Regions from separate parts of the Paenibacillus sp. IHB B 3084 genome, predicted to be linked through region 1. Evidence: riboswitches for the same ligand, from Rfam matches in the RefSeq annotation. Region 1 holds a riboswitch; each other region holds the start of a gene.
What was found. Region 1 has a riboswitch for cobalamin ahead of cobJ (precorrin-3B C(17)-methyltransferase). Riboswitches for the same ligand answer to the same signal wherever they lie in the genome.

Region 1 (5,183 bases):
GATCTGTATGTAACCAGTTTGGCGGTAAAGCGCATGTTTGCCCACACACGGGGGAGTCTGATGGTTTGGCCCGTAGGCTTGTTGGGTTATGTCTGTTCCTTTATGCTGTTCTCTAATATCGTCCAAATTTATGATTTCAGCCGGGAATGGACGATGGTAATGGTTATTTTCTTTGTTTTCATGCCTTTTGTGCTATGGCTGCTGCTCCGATCCAAGCCTAAAGAAGATAGCAAATATCCTAAGCCATCTGGAGAGAAGCAGGATAGTGTGAGTCAGCAGGATAGCACGAGCCAGCAAGAAAGCCAACAGGCAGGCAGAACAGGACAAGCTAACTTATAAGTTTACTATATTCATTGGAAAAAGAATTCTTATTTGTCTTTCAGCCCTCTAATTGTATACTTGGTAGAAAGGATTATGACTTCGATTTCTACAAGGGAGGGAACAGGATGGCACAACGCATGGCAGGCAAGAGAGTTGCCCTTGCCGGTCCCCGTAAAGCAGACGAAATGGCATTGCTGGTTGCAAAAATGGGAGGCGAGCCAGTGCAGCGTCCGGCCCAGGGTACGGTTTTTCTGGATGATATTGAGCTGCGCAATGCGGTTGTATCGTGGGTGAAGCAGCCGCCGGACTGGAACATTTTTACGACAGGTATGGGGCTGGACGCGCTGTTCGATATGGCGGAGGATATGGGCGTGGCGGAGCAGATTATGGAGCTGCTGCAATCCTCGAACATTGCGGCGCGCGGCTACAAGACGGTCAATGGACTCAAAAAGCGTGGCTTCATACCAGATGTACGGGACGAGGATGGAAGTTTGGACGGGTTGACGCGTGCTTTTGCGCCGTATGATCTGAAGGGGAAGGAAGTGCTGTTGCAGTTGCATGGTGATCCGACCCCACGGCTGGTGAAATGGCTGGACGAGCAGGGGGCAGTTACCCGGCAGGTGCTCCCTTATAAGCATATTCCACCCGAGGAAGCGAATTTGCAAGCACTGCTAGCGGATATCGTAAATCGTAATGTTGATGCAGTTACGTTCACCAGTGGTCCGCAAATCCGCTTTTTGTGCCAATATGCGAGGGAACAGAAGCAGATGGAAGACGTGCTGGAAGCTTTTCGCCATGATGTGATCGCTGTGTCGGTAGGCAAGGTGACGGCGCAGTCCATTTTGGAGGAAGGTATTGAACGGATCGTGTTTCCAGTGGAGGAACGAATGGGCGCGATGATGGTGGAGCTGGGAAGATATTTTGAGCATAGCGCCTCGGTGCACGGCTACGGTCTTGAAGTTGTGAACTGAAAACTAACCTATATCCTTGTGATAAAGGGTAAAATAAAGATAAGGGCCTACAGGGTCTTTATCTTTTTTTGTTGGAAATGCATCGACAGAAGTTTTTGTTATAACGAAAATATTTATTTAATATAATGAAAAAGCCTCGATGCGGGATACCAGAACAGGAGCTGAGACATTATGAATTCCATTTGTGTATTTGCCGGGTCCAGACCCGGACATTCATCGGTATATCTTCAGGAGGCAGGCAAGCTTGGAGAGGCTATGGCCCGACATCATGTTCGTCTGATCTATGGAGGCTCCAGCAAGGGGCTGATGGGTGAGGTCGCAGATGCGATGCTGGCCGGGGGCGGTCAGGTCACCGGGATTATGCCGACCCTGTTATTCGATGCAGAGATTATTCACCGGGGAGTCACCGAATTTATTGAGGTGGCAAGCATGCATGAACGCAAAGCGGTCATGAGCGAAATGGCGGATGCCTTTATTGCCCTTCCGGGGGGATTGGGAACATTTGAAGAGCTGTTCGAGGTGCTGTGCTGGGCGCAAATCGGCATTCATCGCAAGCCCATCGGGCTGCTGAATGTGAACGGATATTTTGACCCGTTGGCGGAAATGGTGCGTCATAGTGTGCGCGAGGGATTTACCGGAGTTGACCATCCAACGCTGCTGAGTATCTCTGCGGACCCGGACGAATTGTTGCATATGTTAAAAAATAAGGCAGAGAACTTGAAATAAAGCGTTTTTCATGCTTGCACAACTGATTGAGCCAAGGTTATGATAAGACCCATAATCAAATAGCGGACAGACAAGGTGCCTTTGTGATAGCGAAGGGTAACAGGGAATCGGGTGCAAGTCCCGAGCGGTCCCGCCACTGTAAGGAAGAGGATTTTTTCAGACGTCACTCGTGAGAAAACGGGGAAGACGAAAAAATCTGTTGATGCCGAGCCAGGAGACCTACCTTGATCTGTATGCACCGTTAACCTTCGCGGAGAGGATGGGTGTACGAAATCAGGAAATCAGGCGCACGCTGCTTTTTCCATGTTGGTTGCAGGTTTGCGTGGAGCTGAACATGCAGAAGCATTTCAAGCGTGAACAGGCAGATGGAAAGCAACGGCACGATGGCGGAAGACAAGAAGTGTCTTCTTATGCTGTGTCCGTCTGATGATACGATGCGTACATAGGAAACCCATCCGGGCAGGATGGGTTTTTTTTAGTTACAGGATGTCCATATATAAGTGAAATAGATAGAAGTGTGGAAAACATAGCATAGATTTAAGAAGGAGGATAACGATGAGCCCATTAGGAAAATTGCTCGTGATTGGATTCGGACCGGGGGATATGGAACATATCACCAAACGGGCGCTGGACGCGCTGGCCGAGAGTGAGGTCATTATCGGTTACAACACCTATGTAGATCTGATCCGCCCGTTGTTGAACGGACAGGAGATTGTGCGCACAGGCATGACAGAGGAAGTGAGCCGTGCGCAGGAGGCGGTTCGACAGGCGGAGATGGGCAAGAAGGTAGCCGTCATTTCCAGTGGAGACGCAGGCGTATATGGCATGGCCGGGCTAGTGTACGAAGTGCTGATGCAAAAGGGCTGGCGCCGTGAGGACGGGGTTGAGGTAGAAGTCGTGCCGGGAATATCGGCGATTCAGTCCTGTGCTTCGCTGTTGGGTGCGCCCGTCATGCATGATGCATGCACGATCAGTCTGAGTGACCATTTGACCCCTTGGGAAACGATTGTGAAACGTGTAGAAGCGGCAGCTTCGGCGGATTTTGTCATTGCACTGTACAATCCGCGCAGTGGTCGGCGTACACGCCAGATAGTTGAGACGCAGTCCATTTTGCTGCGCTACCGTGATCCGCAGACTCCGGTAGGGCTGGTCAAGAGTGCTTATCGCGACCGTCAGCAAGTAATTGTGACGACGCTGGAGAACATGCTCAACCATGATATCGGTATGCTGACGACCGTCATCATCGGCAATTCTTCGACGATGGTGTATGACGGTCTGATCGTGACGCCGCGCGGGTATCAGCGCAAGTATACGTTGGGTGCGACCGAGCAGGCGCTCAAGCCGCATCAGCGGCTCCGCACGGAAGCGGAGCCGTGGTCGCTGGGTGCGGAAGAGGATCGCGCGCTGAATGCGTCGCAGACAGGCGCAGCACCCGCAGTGCCAGCCCCTGCGGGAGCTGGCGGGACCGCGCCCGCGCCTTCCGCGAGCGGTGCTGCTGCGGTTGCCACGCAGGCACGCCCGCAAGCGGTGGCTGCCGTGCAGGCCGCGCCTTCGGCGCAAGCCGGGGCGGCCCCGGCATCGCTGGCAGCGGAGGCGCTGAGCCGCCTCGCTGCGGGCGGCAAGCTGCCGGGCGAAGCGAGCGCGCGCTGGAACGGGCAAGCGCCCGCCGTGAGCGTCGCCGGAACGGCAGCCGTGGCCGGAGCGGTGGCTACGGCCGGGACAGCGACAGGCAGCTTTGGCAAGCCTGCGCTGTTTGAGGTGGGCGTTTCCCCCGGCGTGGGAAACAAGAAGTTCACCGCTCGCCAGATGGCGCTGCTCGCCGAGGTAGCGGGTGATGAAGGCGAGCTGGAGTACACGCCGGATCACCAGATCGTGCTGCGCGTGCCGTGCGCGGACCCGGAGGAGCTGGTAGGGCGGCTACGGGATGAACGATTCATCGTGATGCCGATTGGCGATGTGTTTAAGATGAAGGCGTGCGACTTCTGCAATATGGAGAAGGATGACGCTGTGCCTGTGGCGGAGCATCTACAGGTTGTACTGGGCGGATTGCAGGCACCCAAGGAAACGAGCATTGCTTTGAACGGCTGCGGTATGGCCTGCTATGGAGCGGTGCTGGAGGATATCGGGATTGTGTACCGCAAGGGAGGATATGATCTGTTCCTCGGCGGCAAAAAATTCGGACGCAACGCTCATGCCGCTCAACCTGTGGCAGAGGGCATTCCGGGGGATCAGATTACGGATATCGTTGAGAATGTCATCGCTGAATATAAGGAAAAAGGGCATCCGAACGAGCGTTTTCATAAATTTTTCAAGCGTGTGGGCGTGGTAGCGGGTTTTCGGCATGAAGATGCGCCTGCAATAGTGGAAGTGAATGCCGTCTGTGGCGATTAATGGGCTAGAAAGCCTGTTTTTATGGATGTAAGCATATAGATAAAATAGGGCGTCTTGCAGGTCATCCCTATTTTGATGAGGAGGAAAATACAGCAGTGAATGCAATATTGTTGGTTGGACATGGAAGTCGGGACCCGGAGGGGAATCAGGAGCTGATGGAATTTGCACAGGCGGTGGCAGATCGGGTACCGGATATGTGCGTGGAAACCTGTTTCCTGGAGTTGGCACGTCCCGGCATTGCCGAAGGAGTGCAGACATGTGTGGAAAAAGGGGCGACGCGTGTCGTTCTTATTCCGATTATTTTGTTCGCAGCGGTACATGCCAAAATTGATATTCCGATGGCGATTGACCGGGCAAAGGCGAAATATCCGCAGGTGGAATTTGTATACGGACGTCCGATTGGCGTTCACGAAAAATTGTCAGTATTCTGCAAAGCCGCTTGAAAGAGGCCCGTCCGGTTGCGGTTCCAGCCGGTATGGATAGCGCTGTGGAGGCTTCTGCCGAGGTGACGGATGAAGAAACGGCTGTGCTGGTGCTGGGACGCGGAAGCAGCGATCCGGATGCGAACAGCGACTTTTTCAAAATTACCCGTATGCTGTGGGAAAAACTCCCGTATACGTGGGTGGAGAGCAGCTTTATCGGTGTGACTCAGCCCTCTTTTCCAGATGGCTTGGAACGCTGTCTACGTCTAGGTGCCAAAAAAATCATCGTGCTCCCATACTTTCTATTCACGGGTGTGCTGATTAAGCGTATCGGAGAAATGACAGAGGAATT
Region 2 (5,183 bases), 280 kb from region 1:
GGAACAAAGAGGCATCGCCGTACGCTCTCTTGCACGTATCGCATCCATGGCACCGGGCGAGGTTCATTTTATAGAAGAAGCGGGTGCGGTAATTCCTTCCGTTAAGGAGAATGTGGGATGTTAAGCAAACAAAAGTTATTCGCGCTGGGCTTCCAGCATGTGATGGCGATGTACGCTGGAGCGATTGCCGTACCTCTCATTGTAGGGGGAGCATTGCACCTGACGCCAGCCCAGATGGCCTATCTGGTGGCTGCCGATTTGTTCACTTGCGGGATTGCTACGTTATTACAGATTATGGGCACGCGGTTTTTCGGCAGTAGATTGCCTGTCATCCTGGGCTGTACGTTTACGGCGGTGGGTCCGATTATCGCGATTGCGTCGACCTCGAATTTGGCAACCGCGTACGGAGCCATTATTTTATCAGGTATATTCGTGGTGCTCGCGGCACCGTTGTATGGCAAGCTGCTACGCTTTTTCCCGACGGTGGTTACGGGTTCGGTTGTTACGATTATCGGCCTGTCCCTCATTCCGGTGGCGATGAATAACGTAGCAGGGGGTCAGGGTAGCGCGGATTTTGGACAGCCGCGTAATTTGTTGCTGGCGTTAGTTACTTTGCTGGTTATTTTGCTTGTGAATCGGTTGGCAAAAGGCTTTTTGCGCTCGATTTCCGTGCTCATCGGTCTGTTTGCGGGTACGGTGGTTGCTTATGCGATGGGAATGGTACATTTTGCTCCAGTGGCGCAAGCGTCTTGGGTGAGTGTTGCGCAGCCGTTTTATTTTGGTAAGCCTGAGTTTAGCATTATGGCAGTATGTACGATGATTATCGTTAACATTGTCAGCATGGTCGAGTCTACGGGCGTTTATTTGGCAGTAGGCAAGGCGATTGATCAAAAGGTAGAGCAGAAGCAAATCGTCAATGGTCTGCGTTCCGAAGGACTTGCGATTATGCTTGGTGGTATTTTTAATGCGTTTCCTTACACGGCTTTCTCGCAAAATGTAGGTCTGATTTCGCTGACACGCGTCAAGTCGCGGAACGTTATTTTTGCTGCGGGTGGTATTATGGTTGTTCTTGGTCTGTTGCCCAAGCTGGCTGCCTTAACGACAGTGATTCCTAATGCTGTGCTGGGCGGGGCGATGATCGTTATGTTCGGTTCGGTTGCTGCGTCGGGCATGTCTATTTTGTCAGAAGTGGACTTGCGGAAGGAAAGCAATCTGCTGATCGCGGCATGTAGCATTGCGGTGGGCCTCGGCTCTGCCGTGCTGCCCCAAATGTTCGACCAACTGCCGAGCTTTGCCAAAATGCTGCTGCAAAACGGCATCGTATCCGGCTCGATCACGGCGATTGTCTTGAACATCGTTTTAACGAAAAAACAAGCCGAATCGGTCAAAGGTGTGACAGTGTCGGAGGTTCCGCAGAAGGTTTGATAATTAGGATTAGATAAAGACAGCCGGAGAGAGGTCGTAAGCCTCTTTTTCCGGCTTTTTGGCATAGAGTTATTGATAAAGCCCTCTTTCTGTATGAAGAAGGGAATTTGAGATTCTATTAGAAGAATTTGCTAGAGTGGTAGGCAGAGGCGTGGTACGGAAGTTTCGGAACAAGCGAAAACCCACCGCGTAATTAGGTTGGCCCCTAACGGTGGGTTTCGTTTGCATTAACATTCAGTTATGCAGCGCGCCGTGGTGGTGATCCACAGCCTTTCAAGTCCTAAGAGTCTTTGCCGTTGGTAGCGGCGAAGACTCTTTTTAGTATACGGACACGATGGGTATCTCTATACCTAATTTTATCACGTCCATTGCGTGCATGCAACGCAAAGTCATAGCCTTGATTCTCGCCGTATCGTTCAAATTTAAATTATTATGCGACATTTGTTGACAAGCCTGTAACAACAAAATAAGATAGTCCTAAATCGTAATGAAAAAGAATAAAGGAAGAAAACAGGTGTGAGCCGGACTTTCTATCTACAGGGTTTCGTTGAGATCATGTAGATGGCTGTTGTACGTGCTCACTTAAAAGGGAAGTTCGGTAGATTCCGACACGGACCCGCCACTGTATACAGGCATCAGCAGGGAATTGCTGTAGCTTTCGGAATAGCCACTGGAACTGTGAAGAACCGGGAAGGCCTGAAAGATACGCCTGAAGTCAGGAGACCTGCCTGTTTTAACATCACTGTCAGACCCACGGGATGCTGGGGAGGTGGTTGGGCGTGCTGCTTACGGAATGTCTGAAACCGATCCGATCCCTTCTATGATTAGAGGTGCTTTGAGGTGAGCTTTGGCATTTTATAATGAAAGCATTTCTGACTGCTGATCAGGCGGTCGGGGATGCTTTTTTTTGCGTTAGGTATTTGTGAATGACAAGATAGAGGGGGATAAATAAGATGATAAGCAATCGTAAAAAGCGTTCATGGTCCATATGCACAGGGGTGATGCTGCTACTGGCAGTTATGGCTCTTGCGGGATGCTCCACAACTAATAAGACGGCGGACAGCTCCGACAAGGGCGAAAACACATCCGCACAACAGTCCACAACGGACAAAAAGCTGGTGATGGCGTATACGTGGAAGCCGTCAGGCGTTGACCCGCATGGCGATAATAGCTGGGATGTTATGCGTTCTGGCGCAGGCGAGACACTTGTCCGTTTGAATGAAAAGCTGGAGCCTGAGGCTTGGCTGGCCAAGGAATGGAAGCAGGATAGCCCCACAGTCTGGACGTTCAGCTTGCAGGATAAGGTCACTTTTCATAACGGAAAGAGTATGGACGCGGAAAGTGTAAAAACTTCCCTGCTGCGCTCCATTATGAAAAGCCATCTGGCGAAGGATTTGCTAGATGTAAAGTCAATTGACGTAACCGGGCCGCTGGCGTTGAAAATTACGACAAACCAGCCGAATGCGGCGCTGGTGTCCAATCTGGCTGATCCGTCGACGATTGTGCTGGATGTAGCGTCCATAAAGGATGAGCAGAGCTACCCTGCGATGACAGGTGCTTTTAAAATTAAAGCGTTCAACAAGGATCAATCCTTGGTCGTAGAGCGTTATGACGGATATTGGGGCGAGAAGGCCCGGCTGGCTGAAGCAACGATGAAGTTCATTACGGACGGCAATTCGCGCCTGCTGGCGCTGCAATCCGGCGAAGTAGATGTAGCGACCGATATTCCGGTGGATAACGCGGAGGTATTGAAAAAGAACGATAAGCTGCAAGTGCTGTCGGCTCCCTCTTTGCGCACCCATATGATCGTGTATAACATGGAGTCGTCTCTGTTCAAGGATGCCGCGAACCGCAAAGTAGTGGACAGCTTGATACCACGTGCATCCATTGTGAGTGCGATCATGAGAGGCTATGGTACGGAGGCAAGCAGCCCATTCCCGAGCATTCTCCCCTTCGGTAAGGTCGAGCGTAAAGCGCTGGACGGAACGCCCGAGCAGCTATTGACGAAGGATGGCTGGAAGAAGGATGCCCAAGGCACATGGACCAAGCAAGGCAAGCCGTTCGAAGTTACGTTGCTGACCTTTCCTCAACGTCCAGAGCTTTCGGTGATGGCTGAGGTGATTCAGAGCCAACTGCTGAAGGAGGGCATCCAGGTGAAGATTCGCAAGGTGGAAAATATCGACGAGGCACTGACCAAAAACGATTGGGATTTTGCCATGTACAGCATGCTGACTGCCCATACGGGGGAGCCGCAATATTTTATGGACATGTTTTATTCCTCTAAAAGCGAAGCCAATGTAAGCCGTTATAGTTCCAAACCGCTGGAGAACCTTCTTGGCAGCTTGAAGCTGGCGAAGGATACAGCGCAACGTAATGCTGTGACACTGCAAGCGCTGGATATCATTAATACGGATTTGCCGCAGTCGTTCATTGTTCATCCGGACAATGTATTTGGGGCGAAAAAAGGGGTGAAGGGCTTCACGCCGCATCCGATTGAGTATTACTACATTACGGCGCAATCCGATATTGCGGAATAACGGGCTGCATACCCTATGATTCGTTTTATTCTGGAACGTGTGGCGCAACTGGTCATCATTGTGTTTGTTGTATCCACGCTGACGTTTGTGCTGATGAGGCTGGCTCCCGGCGACCCTGCTACCATTCTGCTCACCGCGCATAATGTGCCTGCCTCTGAGGAGGCGTTGACGGCGCTGCGTAAGGAGCTGGGCTTGAGCGAGCCGCTGCATATTCAGTATGTGAACTGGCTGCGGGATGTGTTCACAGGGCACTGGGGCACCTCCTATGTATCCAAGGAGTCGGTGCTAACCGAACTGTGGAACAGACTGCCCGCTACTGTGGAGCTGGCTTCGGCGGGCTTTGCCGTCATGACGGTCCTGACTCTTGGAATGGGACTGGCCGCCTCAGTAAAATCCAGTGGTTGGCTCGATCGTCTGGGAAGGCTGTTTGCACTGCTGGGATCGTCCATTCCCTCTTTTTGGCTTGGCTTTCTGCTGATTTACCTGTTCTCCGTCTGTTTGGGCTGGCTCCCGTCCATGGGTCGTGAGGATTGGACTCATTTGGTACTGCCAGCGCTGACCCTTGGGGCAGGTTTGGGGGCTGTGCAAGCCCGTGTGCTGCGTGCCCAAATGCTGGAGCTGGGTGACCGGAATTTTGTGAAGGCGGCGAAGGCCCGAGGCTTTTCCCGCAAGCATATTCTGTTTTTTGAGATATTCAGGCATGCGATTTTGCCGATCATTACGCTGTTAGGCACAAATTTGTCATTTATGCTGGCGGGTAATGTCATTGTAGAGACGATTTTTTCATGGCCGGGTTTGGGCAAGTATTTTATAGATGCGATTACGCAGCGGGATTATCCGGTGATCCAGGGGTATGTCATTTTTGCTGCATTTTTAATCGTAGGTGTTCAGTGTTTGGTGGATGTGGTTCAAGCGGCTGTAGATCCGAGGTTGCGTTTGCGTTAGGGGAGGAAGTTGAAAATGAAAAACATGCGGCTGTCCTTCAAAGGGAGCTTGCTGACGGGAGGCGTAATGCTGGGCCTGATCGTATTGCTCGGGCTACTTGCTCCATGGGTTGCCCCTCATGATCCTCTCAATGTCGATCTCCTGAAGCGCTTGGAGCCGCCCAGCCGGGAATATCCTTTGGGTACAGACCATTTGGGGCGAGATGTGCTGTCGCGCCTGATTTACGGGATTCGGACCAGCGTACTGATTGCTTGTGCGATTACAGTGACCACCTTG
Region 3 (5,183 bases), 2.0 Mb from region 1:
CAGGCTGATCGGCGATCCGAGGTGGTTGCCACATCCGGTCATCGGCATGGGACATGCCATTTCTGCCTTGGAAAGGGCAATTCGCCGCCGGGTTCACAGTGACCGTGGTTTGAAACGCGCTGGCTTGCTGCTGCCACTGATTGTGGTGGGCGGCTCCTTCGCGCTTGGCTGGACGTTACTGCGCTTGCTCGCCTGGATTCATCCGTGGCTGTCTGTCGGCGCGGAAATTGTGCTGATCGCCACCACGATTGCTTCCAAAGGACTAAAGGACGCCGGAATGGCAGTGTATCGCGAATTAAAGGCGGGTGATCTGCCTGCGGCACGCCGGGAGCTGGGAATGATCGTCGGGCGGGATACGCAGCAGCTCGATGAGCCTGAGATTGTGCGCGGTACCGTCGAAACGGTGGCTGAAAATATCGTGGACGCGATTATTTCCCCGCTTTTTTATGCCCTGATCGGGGGAGCACCATTAGCGCTGGCTTATCGTGCCGTGAATACCCTCGATTCCATGGTTGGCTACAAAAATGAAAAGTATCTGCATTTGGGCTGGGCCTCGGCACGTCTGGATGATGCCGCTAATTACATTCCGGCACGCCTGACAGCGGGTATGCTGGTAGTAACAGCGTGGGTTTATGGGCATGATGCTGGACGTAGCTGGCGTATGGTAAGGCGAGATGCGCGGCTGCATCCCAGTCCAAACAGCGGCTTTCCGGAATCAGCAGTTGCGGGTGCACTGGGGATTCGCCTCGGAGGCTATAATGTATATCATAGCGTGCGCTCCTTTCGCGCATATATGGGAGAGCTGGTGCGACCGATGGAGCCGGATGATATCCGGCATACGATCCGGCTGATGTTTGCCGTGTCCAGCATGTTTGCGGGATTGTGTCTGTTCGTGTCCGCCGGATGCTATGCACTGGGGTGGATACAGTGAAGCGTGACACACCGAATGCTGCCTATAGAGCAGGAAGCGATATGACCTTGAAGCATTATTTTACAGAACATCAGCAGTGGGACTTGGAACTTGTGCTGGTGCGGCACGGCACAACCTTATGGAACAGGGAACGTCGATACCTGGGGCACTCCGATCTGGGATTGCTACCGGGAGCAGAGCAAGAATTAGAGCCTTTGCGGGAAAAATTACAGATGCATTCCTTTGCCCGAATCTATTGCAGTGACTTGATACGTTGTCGTCAGACCTTGCAGATCATTTTGCCGGAATCGGAACTGGGACCAGAGCTTGGAGAGGGAACCCACTTCGAATTGAAACCGGAATCACGGTTGGAGCTGACATCCAAATGGGAGTCTGAACGTTTCCTATCTAATAGTTCCGCTAGGTCTGCCATCATGGAACCACATCTGAGAGAGCTTCATTTTGGGGAATGGGATGGAAAAACGTATGACATGCTCAAGGATGTGGCGTTGTATCGAGCGTGGATTGATGAGCCGCAGCGAATTACGCCGCCGGGGGGAGAGCCTTGGGCAGACTTTGTGAACCGCCTCGATGAATTCCTAGACTCTTTGTATGAGTGGCGTAAAATGATGGATGTTCAGAAAACAGGCATGCCTGATGCCCCACCTTCTGTTCTGGTCGTCACGCATGGTGGAGTGATTCGTCAGTTGGCTTGTATGCTGGTACCGGGTCATGATTTTTGGAGTCTGAATCCGAAGCCGGGAGCGGCAATTACGATTCGGTTGAGGCTGGGAGAACGACACCAGTGGATAGGAGAGGTGTTTTCTTTTTAGGTCAGATAGGGGCAAGTGAACAGGCGGTTTGGGTTGTAAGCCAGTCTTTTTTAACCTATAATCATCAAGTAAAAGAACGGCTTGACCAACACTACATCAAATATCCAGCAGACGAGGTCGGTGTAGCGGGATGAAACCCTCGGGTTCTTTCCGGTGCGCTGTTAAAAGGGAAGCCGGTGTGAATCCGGCGCGGTCCCGCCACTGTAAATGGAAAAATGCCAGCCCGCCCAGCTATATGTGCCGCAAAGCACATGAAGGAGCAACAGGCTGTCGCATGGTTCTGTAAGTCAGGATACCTGCCCGTCCGCCTGTCACCATAGTCCTTCGAGGAAAGGATGACGTGTTCGCAGTGACTGTCCATGCGGAAGAAACTGCCGCCTGCATATGAGCTGCGCTAACGTGACCCCTGTATCCTTATCTGAGGATGCAGGGGTTTTTTGAAAGGAAAAGAAGGCTGGATTTAGCAGATATCGGATGATGTTCAAGTGACGCTCTTAAAGAATTTATATGGAGGGGTGTAAATCATGGCAGGGAATAAAATAAAGGTCTGGACAACAGGCTTATTGGCTCTGGTCTTGGCGGTTGTGCTGAGTGCATGTGGAGCTAACGGAAAGAACGCTGAAAATAAAGGGGATCAAGTCTCACAGCAACCGGGACAGACAGCAACCGCTCAGGAGCCTCCGGGCAAAACGGTCTACCCGTTGACCATTAAGGATGCGACCGGGCAGGAGTTTACGTTCAAAAAAGCGCCGGACAAAATCGTTTCCGTCTCCCCGGCTGAAACCGAGGCGCTGTTCGCCATTGGACTGGATAAGGAAATTGTCGGCGTATCCGACTATTCCGATTACCCGGAAGCGGCTACGAAGAAGCCCAAAGTGGGCGGTATTATGAAGCCGAATGAAGAGGCGATCATCGCCGCGAATCCCGAAGTCGTTTTTGCAGGAATATCGCTCAGTGAGCAGGCGACGACCAAGCTGCGTGACCTGGGAATCATGATTTTTAAAACCGAGCCGAAAACGGTTGAAGATGTCATGGCTAACATTGAACTATATGGGAAAATTACCGACCATCAGAAAGAAGCGAGAGCGGTAACCGACAAGATGAGAGCAGATGTTGCGGAAGTGAAAGACGGTGTTAAAAATATCGGCAAAGGGCAGAAGCTGAGAGTATACGTCGAATTTTCACCCGGCTGGACGGTTGGCAAGGGAGAGTTTATGGATGAGCTGATTTCTTTGGCGGGCGGGGAAAATGTAGCTGCAACCCAAAAGGGCTGGTACCAGATCAGTGAGGAAAATATTATAGCGGCGAATCCGGACGTAATATTATACAGCAAAAATGTCAAGGACGACAAAACAGGCCAGACGCTCGGCGATATTATCAAAGCCCGTAGTGGATGGGATCAAATATCGGCTGTTCGTCAAAACCGGGTGTTTGCCGTGGATGATAATCTGATCAGTCGTCCGGGTCCGCGTGTAACGGAAGGTCTCAAGGAAGTGGCCAAGGGCGTGTATCCTGAAATTTTCAAATGACTCGTAGACTGATCGGCTTTGGAGGGGCAGGTCTTGCCTTATTGCTGCTGACGCTGTTGCTCTGTCTCGGCATCGGCTCGGCCAAGCTTCCCGTCAGCCAGATCACGGGTATTCTGGTCAACCATCTGCCGTGGTTAGGTGAGACGTTTACACCGGATTGGAATCCATCCACAGAGCAGATTATTTTGAAGATCAGACTGCCGCGTGTCTTACTGGGAATGCTGGTAGGCGCAGCGCTTGCGCTGGCGGGAGCCGGATTTCAAGGTGTGCTGCGCAATCCGCTGGCTGATCCGTACACGCTGGGGGTATCCTCGGGTGCTTCGGTAGGGGCAGCAGTGCTGATTTATTGGGGGCTTCAATTTTCGTTTGTAGGCGTATGGACACTGCCGCTGGTGGCATTTACGACCGGAATGCTGACGTTGTGGATGGTGCTGACGTTGGCGCGGGAAGGCGCAAAAATTCCGACGCAAAGCCTTATTTTATCGGGCGTGGTGATGCAATCTTTTCTGGGTGCAGTTGTTTCTTTTCTGACAGCCATGTCGAAGGAGACGGTTAATGAAATATTGTACTGGACAATGGGGAGCCTCAGTCTGCGCGGCTGGTCGTATACAGGCATCCTTTTGCCTTATGTGGTCATTGGGCTGGTGTTTCTGTGGAACCGGGCACGAGTGCTGAACATTCTGGCCTTGGGTGAACGTCAGGCGGCTCATATGGGGGTTAATGTAGATGCAACGAAGCTATCTGTTCTTATCATATCCACGCTGCTGACAGCCGCGGCTGTCTCGGTATGCGGAGTGATTGGCTTTGTGGGACTCGTTGTACCGCACATCATCCGTCTGGTGACGGGCCCCGACTATCGGATGATCGTTCCGTTATCCGCGCTGGGCGGGGCTATTTTCATGGCTTGGGCCGATACTGCGGCACGTACGCTACTGGCTCCGACCGAAATTCCACTGGGTGTCATGACGGCCTTTGTCGGTGCACCGTTCTTCGCATATCTCCTGTACCGGAACAAGAAGCTGCGCAGGGGGGATTGCTGTGAAGGAACCAAGTGGACCACAGGCATCGCGAGTCCGGGCGTTGGAGATTGCCAGTCTGACTCGTGATTTTGGGGAATTCCATGCGTTAAAAAATATAAGCTGGAGCGTAGACGAAGGAGATTGGTGGGGCATCATCGGCCCGAACGGGAGTGGAAAGTCGACGTTGCTGCATCTGCTTTCCGGTGTGGATCACGCGACTTCGGGAAACGTTCTTGTATATGGTAAAAAGGTCACTAGCTATGGCAGAAAAGAGCTTTCCCGTCTTGTAGCTGTGCTCCAGCAGGAGGGGCTCCCCCCGGTGGGTTACACGGTAAGGGAAGTCGTGGAAATGGGACGCTTTCCCCATCAGGACTGGTTTGGTAGAGAAAAGGTGGATAAGGAAAAAGGGATTGACCCGGGAATCATTACGGATCGTGTGCTGGAGAGGCTGGATCTTACCGACTTGGCGGACAGGTCGTTAGACCGTTTGAGCGGGGGACAGCGGCAGCGCGTGGCTTTGGCGAAGGTGATGGTGCAGGAGCCACAGATTTTGCTGCTGGATGAGCCTACAACCTATCTGGATCTACGCTATCAGCTTGAATTTATGGAGCTGCTGGCGGAATGGCGGCGGGAAACGGGCGTGACGATTATCTCTGTCCTGCATGATCTCAATTTGACTGCCCAGTTTTGTGATGACTTGCTTGTGCTCAAGGACGGAATGGTTGAGGGGTTAGGAGCTTCATCAGAGCTGTTAACAGAGGAGCGGATTCGCCATGTATATGGTGTTGAGCCTGTAATGTTGCCTCATCCGGATAGTGGTGTGCCGCAGCTTTTACTGCGAAGAAGTGCACGGGATGCAACTGGTCGGGGCGAACGACTGGAGTAATTTGAG

Region 2: another riboswitch for cobalamin. It lies ahead of ASL14_RS13045 (ABC transporter substrate-binding protein); the one in region 1 lies ahead of cobJ (precorrin-3B C(17)-methyltransferase).
Region 3: another riboswitch for cobalamin. It lies ahead of ASL14_RS04895 (ABC transporter substrate-binding protein); the one in region 1 lies ahead of cobJ (precorrin-3B C(17)-methyltransferase).

The regions. Positions count from the first base shown of each region.
Region 1 is NZ_CP013203.1:3,059,010-3,064,192, forward strand. It holds gene ASL14_RS14380 (GerAB/ArcD/ProY family transporter) at 1-339, shown strand, start outside; gene ASL14_RS14385 (uroporphyrinogen-III synthase) at 447-1,292, shown strand; gene ASL14_RS14390 (LOG family protein) at 1,464-2,018, shown strand; cobalamin riboswitch at 2,076-2,259, shown strand; gene ASL14_RS27170 (hypothetical protein) at 2,218-2,445, shown strand; gene cobJ (precorrin-3B C(17)-methyltransferase) at 2,574-4,409, shown strand; partial or broken gene ASL14_RS14400 (sirohydrochlorin chelatase) at 4,505-5,183, shown strand, end outside.
Region 2 is NZ_CP013203.1:2,775,099-2,780,281, forward strand. It holds gene ASL14_RS13035 (xanthine phosphoribosyltransferase) at 1-124, shown strand, start outside; gene ASL14_RS13040 (nucleobase:cation symporter-2 family protein) at 118-1,425, shown strand; cobalamin riboswitch at 1,968-2,171, shown strand; gene ASL14_RS13045 (ABC transporter substrate-binding protein) at 2,379-3,962, shown strand; gene nikB (nickel ABC transporter permease) at 3,978-4,907, shown strand; gene nikC (nickel transporter permease) at 4,923-5,183, shown strand, end outside.
Region 3 is NZ_CP013203.1:1,048,337-1,053,519, reverse strand. It holds gene cbiB (adenosylcobinamide-phosphate synthase CbiB) at 1-931, shown strand, start outside; gene ASL14_RS04900 (histidine phosphatase family protein) at 973-1,743, shown strand; cobalamin riboswitch at 1,868-2,061, shown strand; gene ASL14_RS04895 (ABC transporter substrate-binding protein) at 2,268-3,272, shown strand; partial or broken gene ASL14_RS04890 (FecCD family ABC transporter permease) at 3,269-4,306, shown strand; gene ASL14_RS04885 (ABC transporter ATP-binding protein) at 4,311-5,177, shown strand.